3 regions of the Phascolarctobacterium succinatutens genome follow, and region 3 is predicted to be linked to each of the others. Evidence: riboswitches for the same ligand, from Rfam matches in the RefSeq annotation. Region 3 holds a riboswitch; each other region holds the start of a gene.

Evidence for each region. Region 3 has a riboswitch for S-adenosylmethionine ahead of M5E81_RS10435 (methionine ABC transporter ATP-binding protein). Riboswitches for the same ligand answer to the same signal wherever they lie in the genome.
Region 1: it holds a riboswitch for S-adenosylmethionine, as region 3 does, so the genes downstream of both, metK (methionine adenosyltransferase) here and M5E81_RS10435 (methionine ABC transporter ATP-binding protein) in region 3, are expected to answer to the same signal.
Region 2: it holds a riboswitch for S-adenosylmethionine, as region 3 does, so the genes downstream of both, M5E81_RS07355 (MetQ/NlpA family ABC transporter substrate-binding protein) here and M5E81_RS10435 (methionine ABC transporter ATP-binding protein) in region 3, are expected to answer to the same signal.

What each region holds. Positions count from the first base shown of each region.
Region 1 is NZ_CP097284.1:790,098-795,185, forward strand. Features, by position in the region: gene M5E81_RS03755 (YicC/YloC family endoribonuclease) at 16-915, shown strand; gene remA (extracellular matrix/biofilm regulator RemA) at 930-1,196, shown strand; gene gmk (guanylate kinase) at 1,204-1,839, shown strand; gene rpoZ (DNA-directed RNA polymerase subunit omega) at 1,907-2,095, shown strand; gene coaBC (bifunctional phosphopantothenoylcysteine decarboxylase/phosphopantothenate--cysteine ligase CoaBC) at 2,114-3,322, shown strand; SAM riboswitch class I at 3,599-3,707, shown strand; gene metK (methionine adenosyltransferase) at 3,810-4,988, shown strand.
Region 2 is NZ_CP097284.1:1,545,148-1,550,235, reverse strand. Features, by position in the region: gene M5E81_RS07365 (fumarate hydratase) at 1-275, shown strand, start outside; gene M5E81_RS07360 (Fe-S-containing hydro-lyase) at 291-857, shown strand; SAM riboswitch class I at 965-1,065, shown strand; gene M5E81_RS07355 (MetQ/NlpA family ABC transporter substrate-binding protein) at 1,153-1,974, shown strand; gene M5E81_RS07350 (AAA family ATPase) at 2,126-3,829, shown strand; gene M5E81_RS07345 (class I SAM-dependent rRNA methyltransferase) at 3,958-5,088, shown strand, end outside.
Region 3 is NZ_CP097284.1:2,156,554-2,161,641, forward strand. Features, by position in the region: gene hisD (histidinol dehydrogenase) at 1-922, opposite strand, end outside; gene hisG (ATP phosphoribosyltransferase) at 924-1,574, opposite strand; gene hisZ (ATP phosphoribosyltransferase regulatory subunit) at 1,637-2,806, opposite strand; gene M5E81_RS10430 (YerC/YecD family TrpR-related protein) at 2,799-3,104, opposite strand; SAM riboswitch class I at 3,414-3,513, shown strand; gene M5E81_RS10435 (methionine ABC transporter ATP-binding protein) at 3,704-4,741, shown strand; gene M5E81_RS10440 (methionine ABC transporter permease) at 4,731-5,088, shown strand, end outside.

The sequences.
Region 1 (5,088 bases), 980 kb from region 3:
TGAAGGAGGAAGCCTGTGTTAAAAAGTATGACCGGTTTCGGCCGTGGTTCCTACGAGGATGCAGATTTTTCTGTTAACATTGAAATGAAAACCGTGAACCACCGGTATAACGAGGTTGCTATCCGTTTACCGCGATTTTTGAATCCTTTGGAGGATAAAATCCGCAAAACTATTTTAAAAACCGTTAGCCGTGGACGTATTGATGTGTTTATTACTGCTGATTATAATGTCAGCGGCAACTGTACTCTGAAGGTTGATAAAAACCTTGCTGCTGCCTATCATAAGGCATTGCAGGAGGTAGGCGTTGCTATCGGAGCCGACGCTGCAGGCATTAACGCTGCTGCAGAAATTCTCTATTTATCAAAATGCCCTGACGTGATTAACGTTAAGGAAGGCTTTTTTGATGTAGAAAGCGTTTGGCCCAAGGTTGAGCAGGCTGTTGAGCAGGCTGTTGCTAATTTGGTAGCTATGCGTGAAACAGAGGGTGGCAATATCTACGGTGATTTTATTTACCGTGCAGATCTGATTGCCGAAAAGCTGGCACAGATTGAGGAGCGTTCTCCCTTAGTTGTGGAAGAATACCAGGCTAAGCTGCAGGAGCGTCTGACTAATCTTCTGGCTGACAATAATATCAAGGTTGAGCCGGAGCGCTTGCTGCAGGAGGTAGCAATTTTTGCTGACCGCACCAGCATTACGGAAGAAATAGTCCGCTTGAAGAGCCATATCAAGCAATTCAAGACTATCATTGCTTCCGACCAGCCGGTAGGACGCAAGCTGGACTTCCTTATTCAGGAATTCAACCGTGAAGCAAATACTATTGCTTCCAAAGCCAACGATTATACTATGGCGCAGATAGTCGTAGAAATTAAGGCGGAAATAGAAAAAATCCGTGAGCAGATTCAGAACATCGAATAAAACTGGAGGAAGTTATGGATATAAAGCTAGTTAATATCGGCTTTGGCAACATTGTTGCAGCCAACCGCATTATTTCTATTATCAGTCCGGAATCGGCACCGATTAAACGTATTATCCAGGAAGCCCGCGATAAGGGCATGCTTGTGGATGCAACCTACGGACGTCGTACTCGTGCTGTAGTTGTTGTGGACAGCGGTCACATCATCCTGTCTGCGGTACAGCCGGAAACTGTAGCCAACCGTCTGGTAGCACAAACTGCTGATTCTGAAGAAGAGGAGTAATTGGATCATGAGCAACGATATTGATAATGTTACTCCTAAGGGAGTACTTCTTGTAGTATCCGGTCCGTCGGGAGCAGGCAAAGGAACTATTTGCCAGATGCTGAGAGACCAGCTGCCGGATTTAGGTTATTCTATTTCTGTTACTACACGCGCACCGCGCACGGGTGAGGTTGACGGAGAAAGCTATTTCTTCAAAACAATTCCCGATGTTAAGCAGATGATTGAAAAGGGCGAGCTGCTGGAATATGCCGAAGTATACGGCAATTATTACGGCACACCGCGCAAATACGTGGAAGAGCAGTTGGAATCCGGCCGTGACGTACTGTTGGAGATTGATATTCAGGGCGCTTTGCAGATTAAAAAGCGCTTCCCTGAAGGCGTATTTGTTTTCATCGTACCGCCTTCCTTAGATGAGCTTTCCGCACGTATTTATAAACGTGGTACAGACAGCGAGGATGTTATTAAGCGCCGTATGGCTTCCGCAGCCAGCGAGCTGACCTACGCAGCGGAATATGACTATATCATCGTTAATGATATTGCGGAAAAGGCAGCGCAAAAGGTACTTACAATTATGGAGGCTGAGCGTTACCGCGTAGCCAGAACATATTTTATTGTTGATAAGATTTGTAAAGCTAAAAAATAAATTTACATTATGCAGCAGTCTGCTGTGTGAAACATGAAATACTTAAAGGAGTGATTCTATAATGTCTATGGTAGATCCGTCTATTGACTATTTGGCAGAAAAAGTAGATAGCAAATACACTTTGGTTATTTTGGCAGCAAAAAGAGCACGCGAGCTCACTATTCCCGGTGTAAATTCCGCGGAAAAAGAGGTCAGCGCTGCGCTGAAGGAAATTGCTAACGATACTATTACCTACGAGCGTACTAAAAACGTATAACAGCGGGAGGGTAAAACCTTGTTAAAGGGCAAAAAAATTGTTTTGGGAGTAACCGGCGGTATTGCCGTTTATAAAGCTGTAGATCTTGTAAGCCGTCTGCGTAAGCAGGGCTGCGAGGTGCGTGTGGTCATGACCGAGCATGCGCAGCAGTTTGTTACTCCGTTAACCTTCAAGGAAATCAGCGGTAATGCTGTTGCTACCAGCATGTGGAACAGCAACCAGGAATTTAATGTTGAGCATATTGCTTTGGCAAATTGGGCAGATGCTTTCTTAGTTGCGCCTGCTACCGCTAATATTCTGGCTAAAATGACATATGGCATTGCGGATGATCTGCTGAGCACTACGCTTTTGGCAGCTCAGGCACCGATAGTTGTCTGCCCCGCAATGAATACCGGTATGTATCTTAATGCTGCAACTCAGGAAAATATCGCTAAGCTGCAAAGCCGCGGTATTACTGTAATGCCGCCTGCTTCCGGACATCTTGCCTGCGGCACCAGCGGCCATGGCCGTCTGCCTGAACCGCAGCAGATTGTGGAGTTCATGAGCAGCTTTTTTGCCGGCCGTGAGGGCGATCTGCGTGGCCTGAAGGTACTCGTTACCGCAGCAGGTACACGTGAACCGATTGACCCCGTTCGCTTTGTCGGCAACCGTTCCAGCGGTAAGATGGGCTATGCCGTAGCTCAGATGGCTGCCGAGCGCGGTGCAGAGGTATTGCTTATCAGCGGTCCGTCTGCGCTTGCCGTACCGCCTAATGTGAAGGCTGTGCAGGTTGAATCGACCAATGAAATGCTGGAGGCCTGCCTGGCAGCCTACGATGCAGTTGATATCGTTATTAAGGCAGCGGCTGTTGCCGATTACCGTCCGCGTGATGTGGCAGACCAAAAGATTAAGAAGAAAACAGACGATGCTCTGACTGTAGTTATGGATAAAAATCCGGATATCCTCAAAACCTTGGGTGCGAAGAAAACGCATCAGGTATTGGTTGGCTTTGCTGCAGAAACGCAAAACCTGTTGGCTAACGCCCGCGAAAAGGTAGTCAAGAAGAATCTTGATATGATTGTAGCTAACGATGTTACGGCTGCCGGTGCCGGATTTAACTCCGATACCAATATCGTTAAGTTCCTTTACGCCAACGGCGATGTATGCGAGCTGGAGCAGATGCCGAAGGTTGATGTGGCGAACCGTATTTTGGACGAGGCGTTGCGTATTCGTAGAGAGCGCGCTTGATAGAGCGCGTATAAGACCGCATCTGCGTCATGACCGCTCCTCGACGTACTAGAAGTACGTCGTCGTCGCAATCATTTAGCATCTGCAGCCTTCTCCGCGTTCTTTGGAGTAGGGATTGCAAGGATACGTATGCATTATGAATCCCTGTATAATAGAATTAAATTCTATTTAGTATCGGCCATTACGGAAAAGGCGTTTTCACATATTTTTCGTAAAAAAAGTACTTGTCATTATCTTGATTTTGTTATATAATGGCATCTGTAACCAATTTAATACAACTCATCAAGAGCGATGGAGGGAATGGCCCTGTGAAGTCGCAGCAACCATTGCAGCGTGACAGCTGTAAAACGGTGCTAAGTCCTGCAGTTTATCTGTAAGATGAGAATGCTAAGAGTAATAATTTAAGGCGTTCTCATAATGAGAACGCCTTTTCTTATACCATCTAAACACTCTCAACAACGTTTTTTATTTATGAAAGGAGCTACCAATGAGAAAATTATTTACTTCCGAATCCGTTACCGAAGGTCATCCTGATAAAATAGCAGACCAAATTTCCGATGCTGTGCTTGATGCCATCCTGGCTCAAGATCCTAAAGGCCGTGTTGCTTGCGAAACTATCGTTACTACCGGTCAGGTTCACATTTTCGGCGAAATTTCTACCCAATGCTATGTTGATATCGCACACATTGCTCGCGAAACTATCAACAATATCGGTTACAACCGTGCAAAATTCGGTTTTGACGGCAACACCTGCGGTGTGCTGATTTCCATCGACGAGCAGTCCCCTGATATCGCTATGGGCGTTGACAAAGCGCTGGAAGCTAAGGAAGGCCAGGCTGCTGAGGAAGAAACCGGTGCCGGCGACCAAGGTATGATGTTCGGTTATGCAACCAACGAAACCGAAAGCTACATGCCGATGCCTGCATATCTGGCTAACAAGCTGGCTCTGCAGCTGACCAAGGTTCGTAAGGAAGGCGTGCTGCCTTACCTGCGTCCGGACGGCAAAACTCAGGTTACCGTTGAATATGACGACGGCAAACCTGTTCGTGTAGATACTATCGTTATTTCTTCCCAACATGCACCGGAAGTTTCCAACGAGCAGATTCGCAAAGATATTATCGAAAAGGTTATTGCACCGATTGTTCCCGCAGAAATGCTGGATGCGGAAACTAAATACTACATCAATCCGACCGGCCGTTTTGTTATCGGCGGTCCTCAGGGTGATGCTGGTCTGACCGGCCGTAAAATCATCGTTGACACCTATGGCGGTATGGCTCGTCATGGCGGCGGTGCTTTCAGCGGCAAGGACCCCTCTAAGGTTGACCGCAGTGCTGCTTATGCTGCACGTCACGTTGCTAAAAATATCGTTGCCGCAGGTTTGGCAGATAAATGCGAAATCCAGCTGGCATACGCTATCGGCGTAGCACATCCGGTTTCCGTTCTGGTTGAAACCTTCGGCACCGGCAAAATCAGCGAGGACAAGATTGTTGAGCTGGTTCGTAAAAACTTCTCCCTGAGCCCGACCGGCATTATCCGTGAGCTGGATTTGCTGCGTCCTATCTACAAGCAGACTGCTGCTTATGGTCATTTCGGACGTACCGATGTAGATCTGCCGTGGGAGCATACTGAAAAGGCTGCTGCACTGCGCGAGCAGGCAGGCCTGTAAGATTAATTTAAAACTGTCGAAAGCACGCTGCTTGCAGCGTGCTTTTTCTATGCCTGCCTGTGGCTTTGCTCTTGCTAACTTATCTTGATAAGGGGTATAA
Region 2 (5,088 bases), 610 kb from region 3:
TAGGCATCGGCGGCAACATGGAGCGCGCCGCTATTCTGGCTAAATACGCGCTGACCCGTACCGTAGGCGAGCACAACAAGGATGAGCGCTATGCGGCACTGGAGGACGAGCTGCTGGAGCTGGTAAATAAGACCGGCGTTGGTCCTTCCGGCTTAGGCGGCAGCACTACCGCTCTGGCTGTAAATGTTGAATTTACCCATACCCATATCGGTGGTATGCCCTGCGCTGTAAACCTGAACTGCCACCAGGCACGCAAGGCTGAAGCAGAAATTTAAAGGAGGCGCCTGAAGATGAGTGAAGAAGCTGTAATCAAATATATCAATGCTCCGCTGACCGAAGAAACTGTCAAAGACCTGCATGCAGGCGACGTTGTACGCATCAGCGGTTATATCTACACTGCACGCGACGCTGCTCACAAGCGTTTGTATGAAGCGCTGGAGCGCGGCGAAAAGCTGCCTTTGGACCTGACCAATAATGTTATTTATTACGTTGGTCCTACTCCTGCCAAACCGGGCGAGGTTGTCGGCAGTGCCGGCCCCACCACCAGCGGCCGTATGGACAAATACACTCCGACTATGATCGAGCAGGGCATGCGCGGCATGATCGGCAAAGGTCTGCGCAGCCAGGAGGTTATTGATGCCTGCGCGAAGCATGGCGCTGTTTATTTCGTTGCTGTAGGCGGTGCTGCTGCTGTTATCACCCAATCCATCAAGAGCGAAACCATGATTGCTTACGAGGACCTGGGACCGGAGGCTATCCGCAGATACGAGGTTAAGGATTTCCCGGCTATCGTCTGCATCGACAGCGAGGGTAATGACTTCTATAAAGTTGGTATTGCTAAGTACAGAAAAGAGTAACATTGTTAACAGATTGAGGGCAGGATTTTCTGCCCTTAATTTTTTTTGCGATTAATGTTGACAAAGACACTAGGATAATATATTATTACTCACATCTTAATAACACGCTCTTATCAAGAGTGGCGGAGGGAACAGGCCCGATGATGCCCGGCAACCAGACAAATGTTATGGTGCTACATCCTGCAAGTGTAATCTTGAAAGATGAGAGGAAGACCGGCTCCTTCCTCAGAAGGAGTTTTTTTCTTAGGCGGATGTTTTGCAAGACGTGTTAAATAAAGAAAGGGAGTAAGAAAAGATGAAAAAATTATTAGTTGCATTACTGGCATTAGTAAGCCTGGCAGTTGTTGCTGCAGGCTGCGGCGGCGGAGACAAAAAGGCAGACAACGGTGCTGACAAAAAGGTAACCCTTAAGGTTGGTGCTACCGCTGTACCGCACGCTGAAATCCTGAACCAGATTAAAGGCACTCTGGCTAAAGAGGGCGTAGACCTGCAGATTATCGAATTCAGCGATTATGTAAAACCGAATCTGGCTTTGAACGACAAGGAGCTGGATGCCAACTTCTTCCAGCATGAGCCTTATCTGGATACCTTTGTTTCCGAGCGCAAGATGAATCTTGTATCCGCAGGCAAGGTACATATCGAGCCGATGGGTATTTATTCCAAGAAAATCAAATCTCTGAATGATATTCCCGAAGGCGCTAAAATCGCTATTCCGAATGACCCGTCCAACGGCGGCCGTGCGCTGGCTCTGTTGCAAAGCGCTAAGCTGCTTAAGCTGAAGGATGGCGTTGGCGTTAAGGCTACCGTAGGCGATATCGTTGGCAACGACAAGAAGCTGAAGATTGTGGAAATCGAAGCTGCTCTGCTGCCGCGTTCCATGGATGATACCGATTTGTCCGTTATCAACTCTAACTTCGCTATGGAAGCTAAGCTGAATCCAGTTAAGGATTCTCTGTTCACCGAGCCGAAGGAATCTCCGTATGCTAACATCGTAGCTGTCCGCAAGGGCGACGAAAACCGTCCGGAAATCCAGAAGCTGATGAATGCTCTGCGTTCTCCCGAAGTTAAGAAGTTCATTGACGAAAAATACAAAGGTGCTGTTGTTGCAGCGTTCTAAGCAAAGCAAAACTGCTGTCGCATGTCAAAGTGCGACAGCTTTTTTATATAGCAAAATTTTGTTGCCGATGCAGGTGTAATAATGATACAATTATAAAAAAGACGGGATGCGTGTAGAATAATTTACTGCTGCGGAAAGGAGAGCTTAGCATATGACAGAATCCTTGAAACTGCCTGTGGGAATAGAAGATTTTGCGGAAATTCGTCAGGCGGGCTTTTATTATGTTGATAAAACAAAATTCATTGAACAGCTGCTGGATGGCTGGGGCAAGGTTAATTTGTTTACAAGACCGCGGCGCTTTGGCAAGACGCTGAATATGAGTATGCTGCGCTATTTCTTTGAGATAGGAGCAGATGCTTCGTTGTTTGACGGCCTGCAGATTGCAAAAAACAATAAGCTGTGCGAGGAGTATCAGGAAAAATATCCGGTAATTTTTCTTTCCTTTAAGAATGTAGAGGGACTTACCTTTGCCGATGCGCAGTATCGTTTGGCTGAGTTGATTGCCGGAGAAGCGGAGCGCTTTGCTTTTTTGGCGCAGAGCGATAAGCTGACGGAAAATGAGCGAAGCTTATATTGCGGATTGACGGCGGTGCGCGAGGGACGTTATGCGCTGGCAGGCGAAGTTCTTGTTTCTGCTTTGCAGCTTTTATCGAAGCTTTTATCTAAGCATTACGGACAAAAAACGATTATCCTGCTTGATGAATATGATGTGCCTTTGGATAAGGCCTTTCAGAATGGATATTATAAGGAAATGGTGTCACTTATCCGCGGTATGCTCGGCCAGGCCTTAAAGACTAACGAGTTTCTGCATTTTGCTGTGTTGACGGGCTGCCTGCGTGTTTCTAAAGAAAGCATTTTTACCGGTCTGAATAATTTTAAGGTGCTTTCGATTACCGATAACCGTTTTGATGAACAGTTTGGCTTTACGGATGCTGAGGTGGAGCAGCTTTTGGCGGCTTATAATCTGGCAGACCATCTTGATGAAACCAAGGCGTGGTATGACGGCTACCGCTTTGGTGCCGCTGATGTTTATTGTCCGTGGGATGTCATTAATCATGTAGATATGCTGCGCAGCAATCCGTCGGCCAAACCGCAGGCTTATTGGATAAATACCAGTGGCAATGCTTTGGTGAAGCTCTTTATAGAGATGGCTGATAAATCGACGCGTGATGAACTGGAGCGTCTTGTTGCAGGCGAGGCTATAGAAAAGCATATCCGCTTGGAACTGACCTATGATGAAATTGACAGCAGTATAGATAATCTTTGGAGCGTGCTTTTTACCACCGGGTATCTTACGCAGAAGGGCGTGACTGAGGATGGCGCGTATAAGCTGGTGGTTCCCAATCAGGAGATTCGCGAGGTGTACAAGCTGCAGATTCAGGAATGGTTTAAAAAGAAAGTTTTTGCCGACACTGAGCAGCTGCAGAGCTTTTGGCAGGCTTTCGCCATGGGTGACAGCGAGGCGGTAGAGTTGTTTTTGAACAGGACTCTCAGCAATTCCATCAGTGTTTTTGATGCTAAGGGCAGGGATGCGGAAAGAGAAAATTCCTATCACATGCTTTTGGTAGGCTTGCTGGCAGGAAAGGCAGACTGGCTGGTGCGCTCTAATGTGGAAGCGGGCGAGGGCTTTGCGGACATTATTGTTGAAACAGATGATTTGGATGCAGGCGTAATCGTAGAGCTGAAGTATGCGCAGACGATGACGGCTATGGAGAAGAGCTGTGCGAAGGCGTTGGCGCAGATTCGCGCAAAACGCTACGCAGAGTATCTGCATAATAATGGCAGAGAAAAAGTTTTGCTTTACGGCATAGCCTTCTGCAAGAAAAAATGCAGGGTTATGGCAGAAAAGCTGTAGATAGCTTGTAGGCTCGTGGCTTTACCTGAGGGGTAAGGCTATGGGCCTGCTTTTTATTTTTTGACGCATCCGCCTGCAAAATATGCTATACTTAAAGAAAAACTAATCTTAAAATCGTGAGGTAGAATATGCGTAAATATGCAAAATTTTTCGTAACCCCGAAGGGAGAGCGTGCCGCACGTGGCGGTCATCCCTGGGTGTTCGGTGAAGAGGTAACTAAAATTGAAGGCGATTATGCCAACGGTGATCTGGTGGATGTAGTAACGTCCAAGGGCAAGTATTTGGGCACCGGTTTTGTGAACGACCATTCCAAAATCCGTGTGCGCATTATTTCCACTAATACTAATGATAAGTTTGACGAAGCCTTTTGGGAGCGTCGTCTGCGCTATGCGCTGGATTACCGCCTGACGGTTATGGGCGAGCGTGATTTTAACTGCTGCCGTCTGATTTTCGGCGAAGCGGATATGTTCCCCGGACTGACCGTAGACCGCTATAATGATCTGCTGGTAACGCAAACCCTGTCCTTGGGTATTGAAATGCGCAAGCAGATGCTGTTTGAACTGCTGATTAAAATTCTGCGCGAGATGGGACAGGAAATCCGTGGCCTGTACGAGCGCAACGACGTAAGAATCCGCCTGCTGGAGGGCATGGAGGAGGGCAAGCACTGGTTTGCTACCGATTTGTGCCCCGAACCCGGCGCTGTGACTACCGAGATTGTCGAAAACGGCATCGAATATACGGTTGATGTAGAAAACGGCCAAAAGACCGGCTTCTTCCTCGACCAGAAGTATAACCGTCAGGCGATTGCCAAGATTGCCAAGGGCAAGCATGTGCTGGACTGCTTTACCCACACCGGCTCCTTTGCGCTGAATGCTGCCAAGGGCGGCGCTGCGAGCGTTACCGCGGTTGATATCAGTGCGGAGGCAGTGCAGATGGCGGAGCATAACGCTGCGATTAACAATTGCTCCGATGTTATGCACGGCCTGCAGGCGAATGTTTTTGATTTGCTGAGCGATTTGTTCAACAAGCATTCCCGTGAATATGACTTTATTATTCTGGACCCGCCGGCGTTCACCAAATCCGGCAGCACGGTAAAGAATGCGATTCGCGGTTACAAGGAAATCAACCTGAAGGCCATGAAGCTGCTGCCGCGCGGCGGTTATCTGGCAACCTGCTCCTGCTCGCACTTTATGAAGGAGGAGCTATTCGTGAAGATGCTGCAGGACGCTGCGCATGATGCCAACGTTTCCCTGCGTCAG
Region 3 (5,088 bases):
GTGCCAGCTGCACTTCGATTTCCTCGCCCACAGCGTTGGCCACACGCTCGCTGTCGGTAATCAGAATGGCGCAGGCCAGCGGATCATGCTCTGCCTGGCTCAGAAGGTCTGCTGCCAGATAAGTCGGGTTAGCGCTGTCATCTGCTACAATCAAAATTTCGCTCGGACCGGCAAGCATATCAATATCAACGTGACCGATAACGGCTTTTTTCGCCAAGGTTACAAAGATATTGCCGGGGCCGGTGATTTTTTCTACCTTCGGTACGGTTGCGGTGCCAAAGGCCAGTGCAGCAATTGCCTGTGCGCCGCCCATTTTATAAATTTCGGTAACACCGATTAATTTTGCCGTTACCAGCACATTCGGATTAACCTTGCCGTCCTTTCCGGGCGGTACGGCCATCACAATGCGGGGAACGCCGGCCACCTTTGCCGGGCAGGCATTCATCATTACAGACGAAGGATAAGCAGCAGTGCCGCCGGGAACATAAATACCGACGGAATCAACCGGGGTAACCTTTTGCCCCAGCAGTGAACCGTAAGGACGGTTCGTAAGCCAGGTTTTCGGCATCTGCTCTTCATGGAACTTCATAACATTGGCAATGGCACGCTCCAAAGCAGCCTTTACTTCCGGTTTGACAATAGCTTCCGCTTCCGCAAATTCTTCCTCGGTTACGCGGATATTTTCCGGTGTCAGCTCTACGCGGTCAATCAGCTTAGTATAGTAAAAAAGGCTTTCGTCACCGTTTTTACGCACATCAGCAACAATCTGATCAACAACCTGTGCTGCCGTCATGTGTCTGCCGAACATAGCGTCCGTGCCTGCCTGAATGCGCGGCGATAATTCCACCTCGTCAAAAGCTTTCTTCTTCATTAAAGCAGCAATCTCTGCTGCGCTCATCTTTCTTGCGTCTGTAACCTGCATTTTATTTATCCTCCTCATTTAAAACAATACGTAAATCCTCAACCAGCTTGTGCAAGCGCGCAAATTTCAGCTTAAAGCTGGCGCGGTTGGCAATCAGTCTGGCAGTAGCGGTAAAAATAGAATCAACCTCCGCCAGTTTATTTTCTTTCAGGGTGCGCCCTGTTTCTACTATATCTACAATCATTTCACTCAGGCCTACGATAGGTCCAAGCTCAGTCGAGCCGTTGAGCTTCACAATTTCTGTCTGAATTCCCAGCTTATTGAAATAAGCCTTGGCGCAGTTCGGATACTTCGTTGCTACCCTCAGGTGAGCATAATCCGTCAGCTTGGCGCGTCGCTTGGCCTCCGGCACCGCCATCATCAGACGGCAGCGGCCAAAGCCCAAATCCAGAAGCTCCACCACGTCTTTATCCTGCTCCAGCAGTACATCCTTGCCGATGATACCGATATCTGCCGCACCGTATTCAACATACGTCGGTACATCAACGGTTTTGGCAATAATAAAGCGTACCTTGGTTTCCTCGTTGCTGATTACCAGCTTGCGTGAATCCTCGGTAACGTTTTCGGCGCTGTAGCCTACCTTCGCCAGCAGGCGTACAGACTTATCGAACAGCTTGCCCTTCGGCAATGCTATAGTAATGTATTCGTCCATAAAAATACCCCTCTATATTTCCCAGCTATAAGCTTAATGTGTATACTATCTTTTCTTTAAGCTTATTCTACATATACTAACGATTTACAGCCATATTCCTTTACAGCAAGCGCTGCTCCCTGCAGGTCCGCAGCCTCGGTCAGCAGCTTCACGCTGCGACCTTCGCGGCGCAATGCTGTCGCTTTGGCAATCGCCTCCGGCAGCTTGCCTTCGCTCCAGGTTACCAGCACGTCCCAGGTGCGGTTATTGGTAGCAACACCGTTGCGCTCCAAAGCCAGCAGTACGCGGTCCACGCCAACGGCAAAGCCTGTTGCCGGGCACTCCAGACCGAAGCGCTGCATCATCTTATCGTAGCGTCCGCCGCCTGCCACCGGATAACCCATTTCCGGCAGATACACTTCAAAAAGCATGCCCGTGTAATAGTCAAGCGAACGATATAAGCCAAGATCAAAGCTCAAATAGCCTGCTGCACCGTAAGCATCCACCAGCTTGTAGATTTTGCGCAAATCATTCAGCGCGCCTTGGCACTTAGCGTTAGTTACTATTGCAGCAACCTTGTCCAAAAGCTCTATGCCGCCCTGCAGGAAGAGGAAATCGGCAAAAAGCTGCTTGATTTCCGGACGGATATTTTCCATCGCATCTGCCATCTGCTGCATGCCCACAGCATCATGACGGCGCAGGTAATCCTTCAGCTGCTGCAGCTGAGCAGCATCAAAGCCCGCTTCCTCCGCCAGGCCGTTGATAAAATCAACGTGGCCCAGGCTGATAGCGAACTTCTGCAAGCCTGCAGCCTGCAATGCTTCGGCTGCCAGCACGATAACCTCGGCATCGGCAGCGGCACCGCTGGCACCCAGCATTTCTACACCGGCCTGCTCGAATTCGCATTGGCGTCCCGCCTGAATTTCTTCATAACGGTAAAGATTTGCCAGATAGCAAAGACGTTTAATCTTTTCGCCGCCCTGCAGGCGTGTCGCTGTCAGACGGGCAATCGGTGCCGTCATATCATTGCGCAGCGCCAGCAGATTATTGCTGCGGTCAAAAAAACGGAAGTCCCCTTTGCTACCTGCGGCGCCAAAAGTATCAACATATTCGAAATCAGGTGTTTTTACCTCATCATAGCCCCATTTGTCAAAAACGTTGATAATCGCATTTTCAATTCCGCGGCGTGTCTTCATCTCTCCCGGCAGAATATCCTTGGTTCCGTAGGGAACCTGATACACCTTATTAGTCATCTTTTTTCTTCCCCTCTTTTATAACTTGCATGACAGAATTATAACCGTCAGCGCCGTAAACAAGACAACGTTTAACGCGTGAAATCGTCGCGGTGCTGGCACCGGTTTTCTCTACGATAGTTTCGTAAATACAGCCTTCATCCAGCATGCGCGCTACCTCCAGGCGCTGTGCCATTGCCTTCAGCTCGCTGATAGTACAGATATCCTCAAAAAATTTATAGCATTGCTCCTCATCCTTTAAGCTGAGAATCGCTTTGAATAACTGGTCTGTTAAATGATCATGAATATTTGCTGCCATTTTTTAGTTTCCTCCTGTGCGTTACGTGCATATAACGATAGTACTTTAACTCACTAACTTGTAAAAATACTTTAATACTTTATCTTGTGAAAGTCAAGAAAAATTTACAAAAAATCTTTTTTCCGCAGGTTTTGTAAAAAATTTCGCATTTCGCTTTACAATTACCTAGTATTTTGATATAATTTGAGCAATTCCTGAAATCCATTGGACGCAGCTTTACAGCTTTACAGTTTTTTCGTAAATTTTACGCAAAACTGTTGACAATATCCTAAAATAGATGTATGATTATTTCATTCAAACTTAACAGAGATTTCATCAAGAGTAGCTGAGGGACTGGCCCGATGAAGCTACGGCAACCACACATCAGTGAACGGTGCCAATTCCAACGGATAATTCCGGCAGATGAAGATTACAGATGCAACGTATCCTTCGCCGTGCCGGTGAAGGATTTTTTTACGCCGGCCGTCAATTCCGACAGCAGACGTACACCGGAGAATGCGACTCTCAAGCAGCATCCGCTGACTTCTATTGGAAAATAATCTCTCACACTCAAATAAGGACTGCTGAAACTTGCAGTCACATTAGAAAGGAACACAAGAATGATAGAACTAGTTAATGTAGAAAAAACCTACTACAGCAAGGCCGGCGACATCCATGCTCTGCACAAAACAAGCCTGAGCATCAAGGCCGGCGAAATTTTCGGTATCATCGGTCTTTCCGGTGCCGGCAAATCCACCTTGGTGCGCTGCATCAACATGCTGGAAAAACCTACCGCAGGCCAGGTATTCGTTGACGGCCAGGAGCTGACCGCCATGAGCGAAGCACAGCTGCGTAAAGCACGTCAAAGCATCGGCATGATCTTCCAGCACTTCAACCTGCTGGCAAGCCGTACTGTTTATGATAACATCGCTTTTCCGCTGGAGATCCAAGGTCTGAGCAAGAGCGAAATCGACAAGCGCGTACGTCCGCTGCTGGAGCTGGTACAGCTGGAAAGCCGTGCCAACTATTATCCCAGCCAATTATCCGGCGGCCAGAAGCAGCGTGTAGGCATTGCCCGCGCTCTGGCAAGCAATCCTAAGGTACTGCTGTGCGACGAAGCAACCAGCGCCCTCGACCCGCAGACCACCAAATCTATTCTGCATCTGCTGCAGGACATCAACAAAAAGATGAACCTGACCATCGTGCTGATTACGCACCAGATGGAGGTTGTAAAAACCATCTGTGACCGCGTTGCTGTTATCGAAAGCGGCGACATCATTGAAGAAGGCCCGATGATTGACGTTTTCACCAATCCGCAGCATCCCACTACCAAGGAATTTACCAAGAGCGTTATCAACGCCGAGCTGCCTGATATCGTTAAACAGATGAAATTAAGCGATACCTATACAGAAGGCAGCAAGCTGCTGGTGCGTATCTCCTTCATCGGCGACAGTGCCAGCGAGCCTATTATTTCCGGCATGGTAAAACATTTTGATGTTGACGTAAGCATTATTTCCGGTAATACCGACCAGCTGAAGGATGTCCTCTTCGGCACCCTGCTGATTGAGATTTCCGGTAACCGCGAGCGCATTAAAAATGCATTGGAATATCTGCATCAGCAGCATCTGAAAACGGAGGTAATTGGCTATGAGTCCTGATATGATTGACCTTTTAATAAAATCCTTTTGGGAAACCTGCTACATGGTTTTCGCTTCTACCGCACTTTCCACTTTAATCGGCATTCCGCTGGGCGTAATTCTTACCGTAACCCGCAAGGACCACATTCTGCCGAACCAACCGCTTAACACTATTCTGGGCGCGATTGTCAACGCAACGCGTTCCACTCCTTTCATTATATTAATGGTAGCAATTATTCCGCTGACACGTATGATTGTCGGCTCTTCCATCGGTACTACCGCAGCAATCGTGCCGCTGACTATTTCCGCAGCACCGTTCATTGCACGTATCATTGAATCTTCTCTGCTGGAAATTAACCCCGGCATTA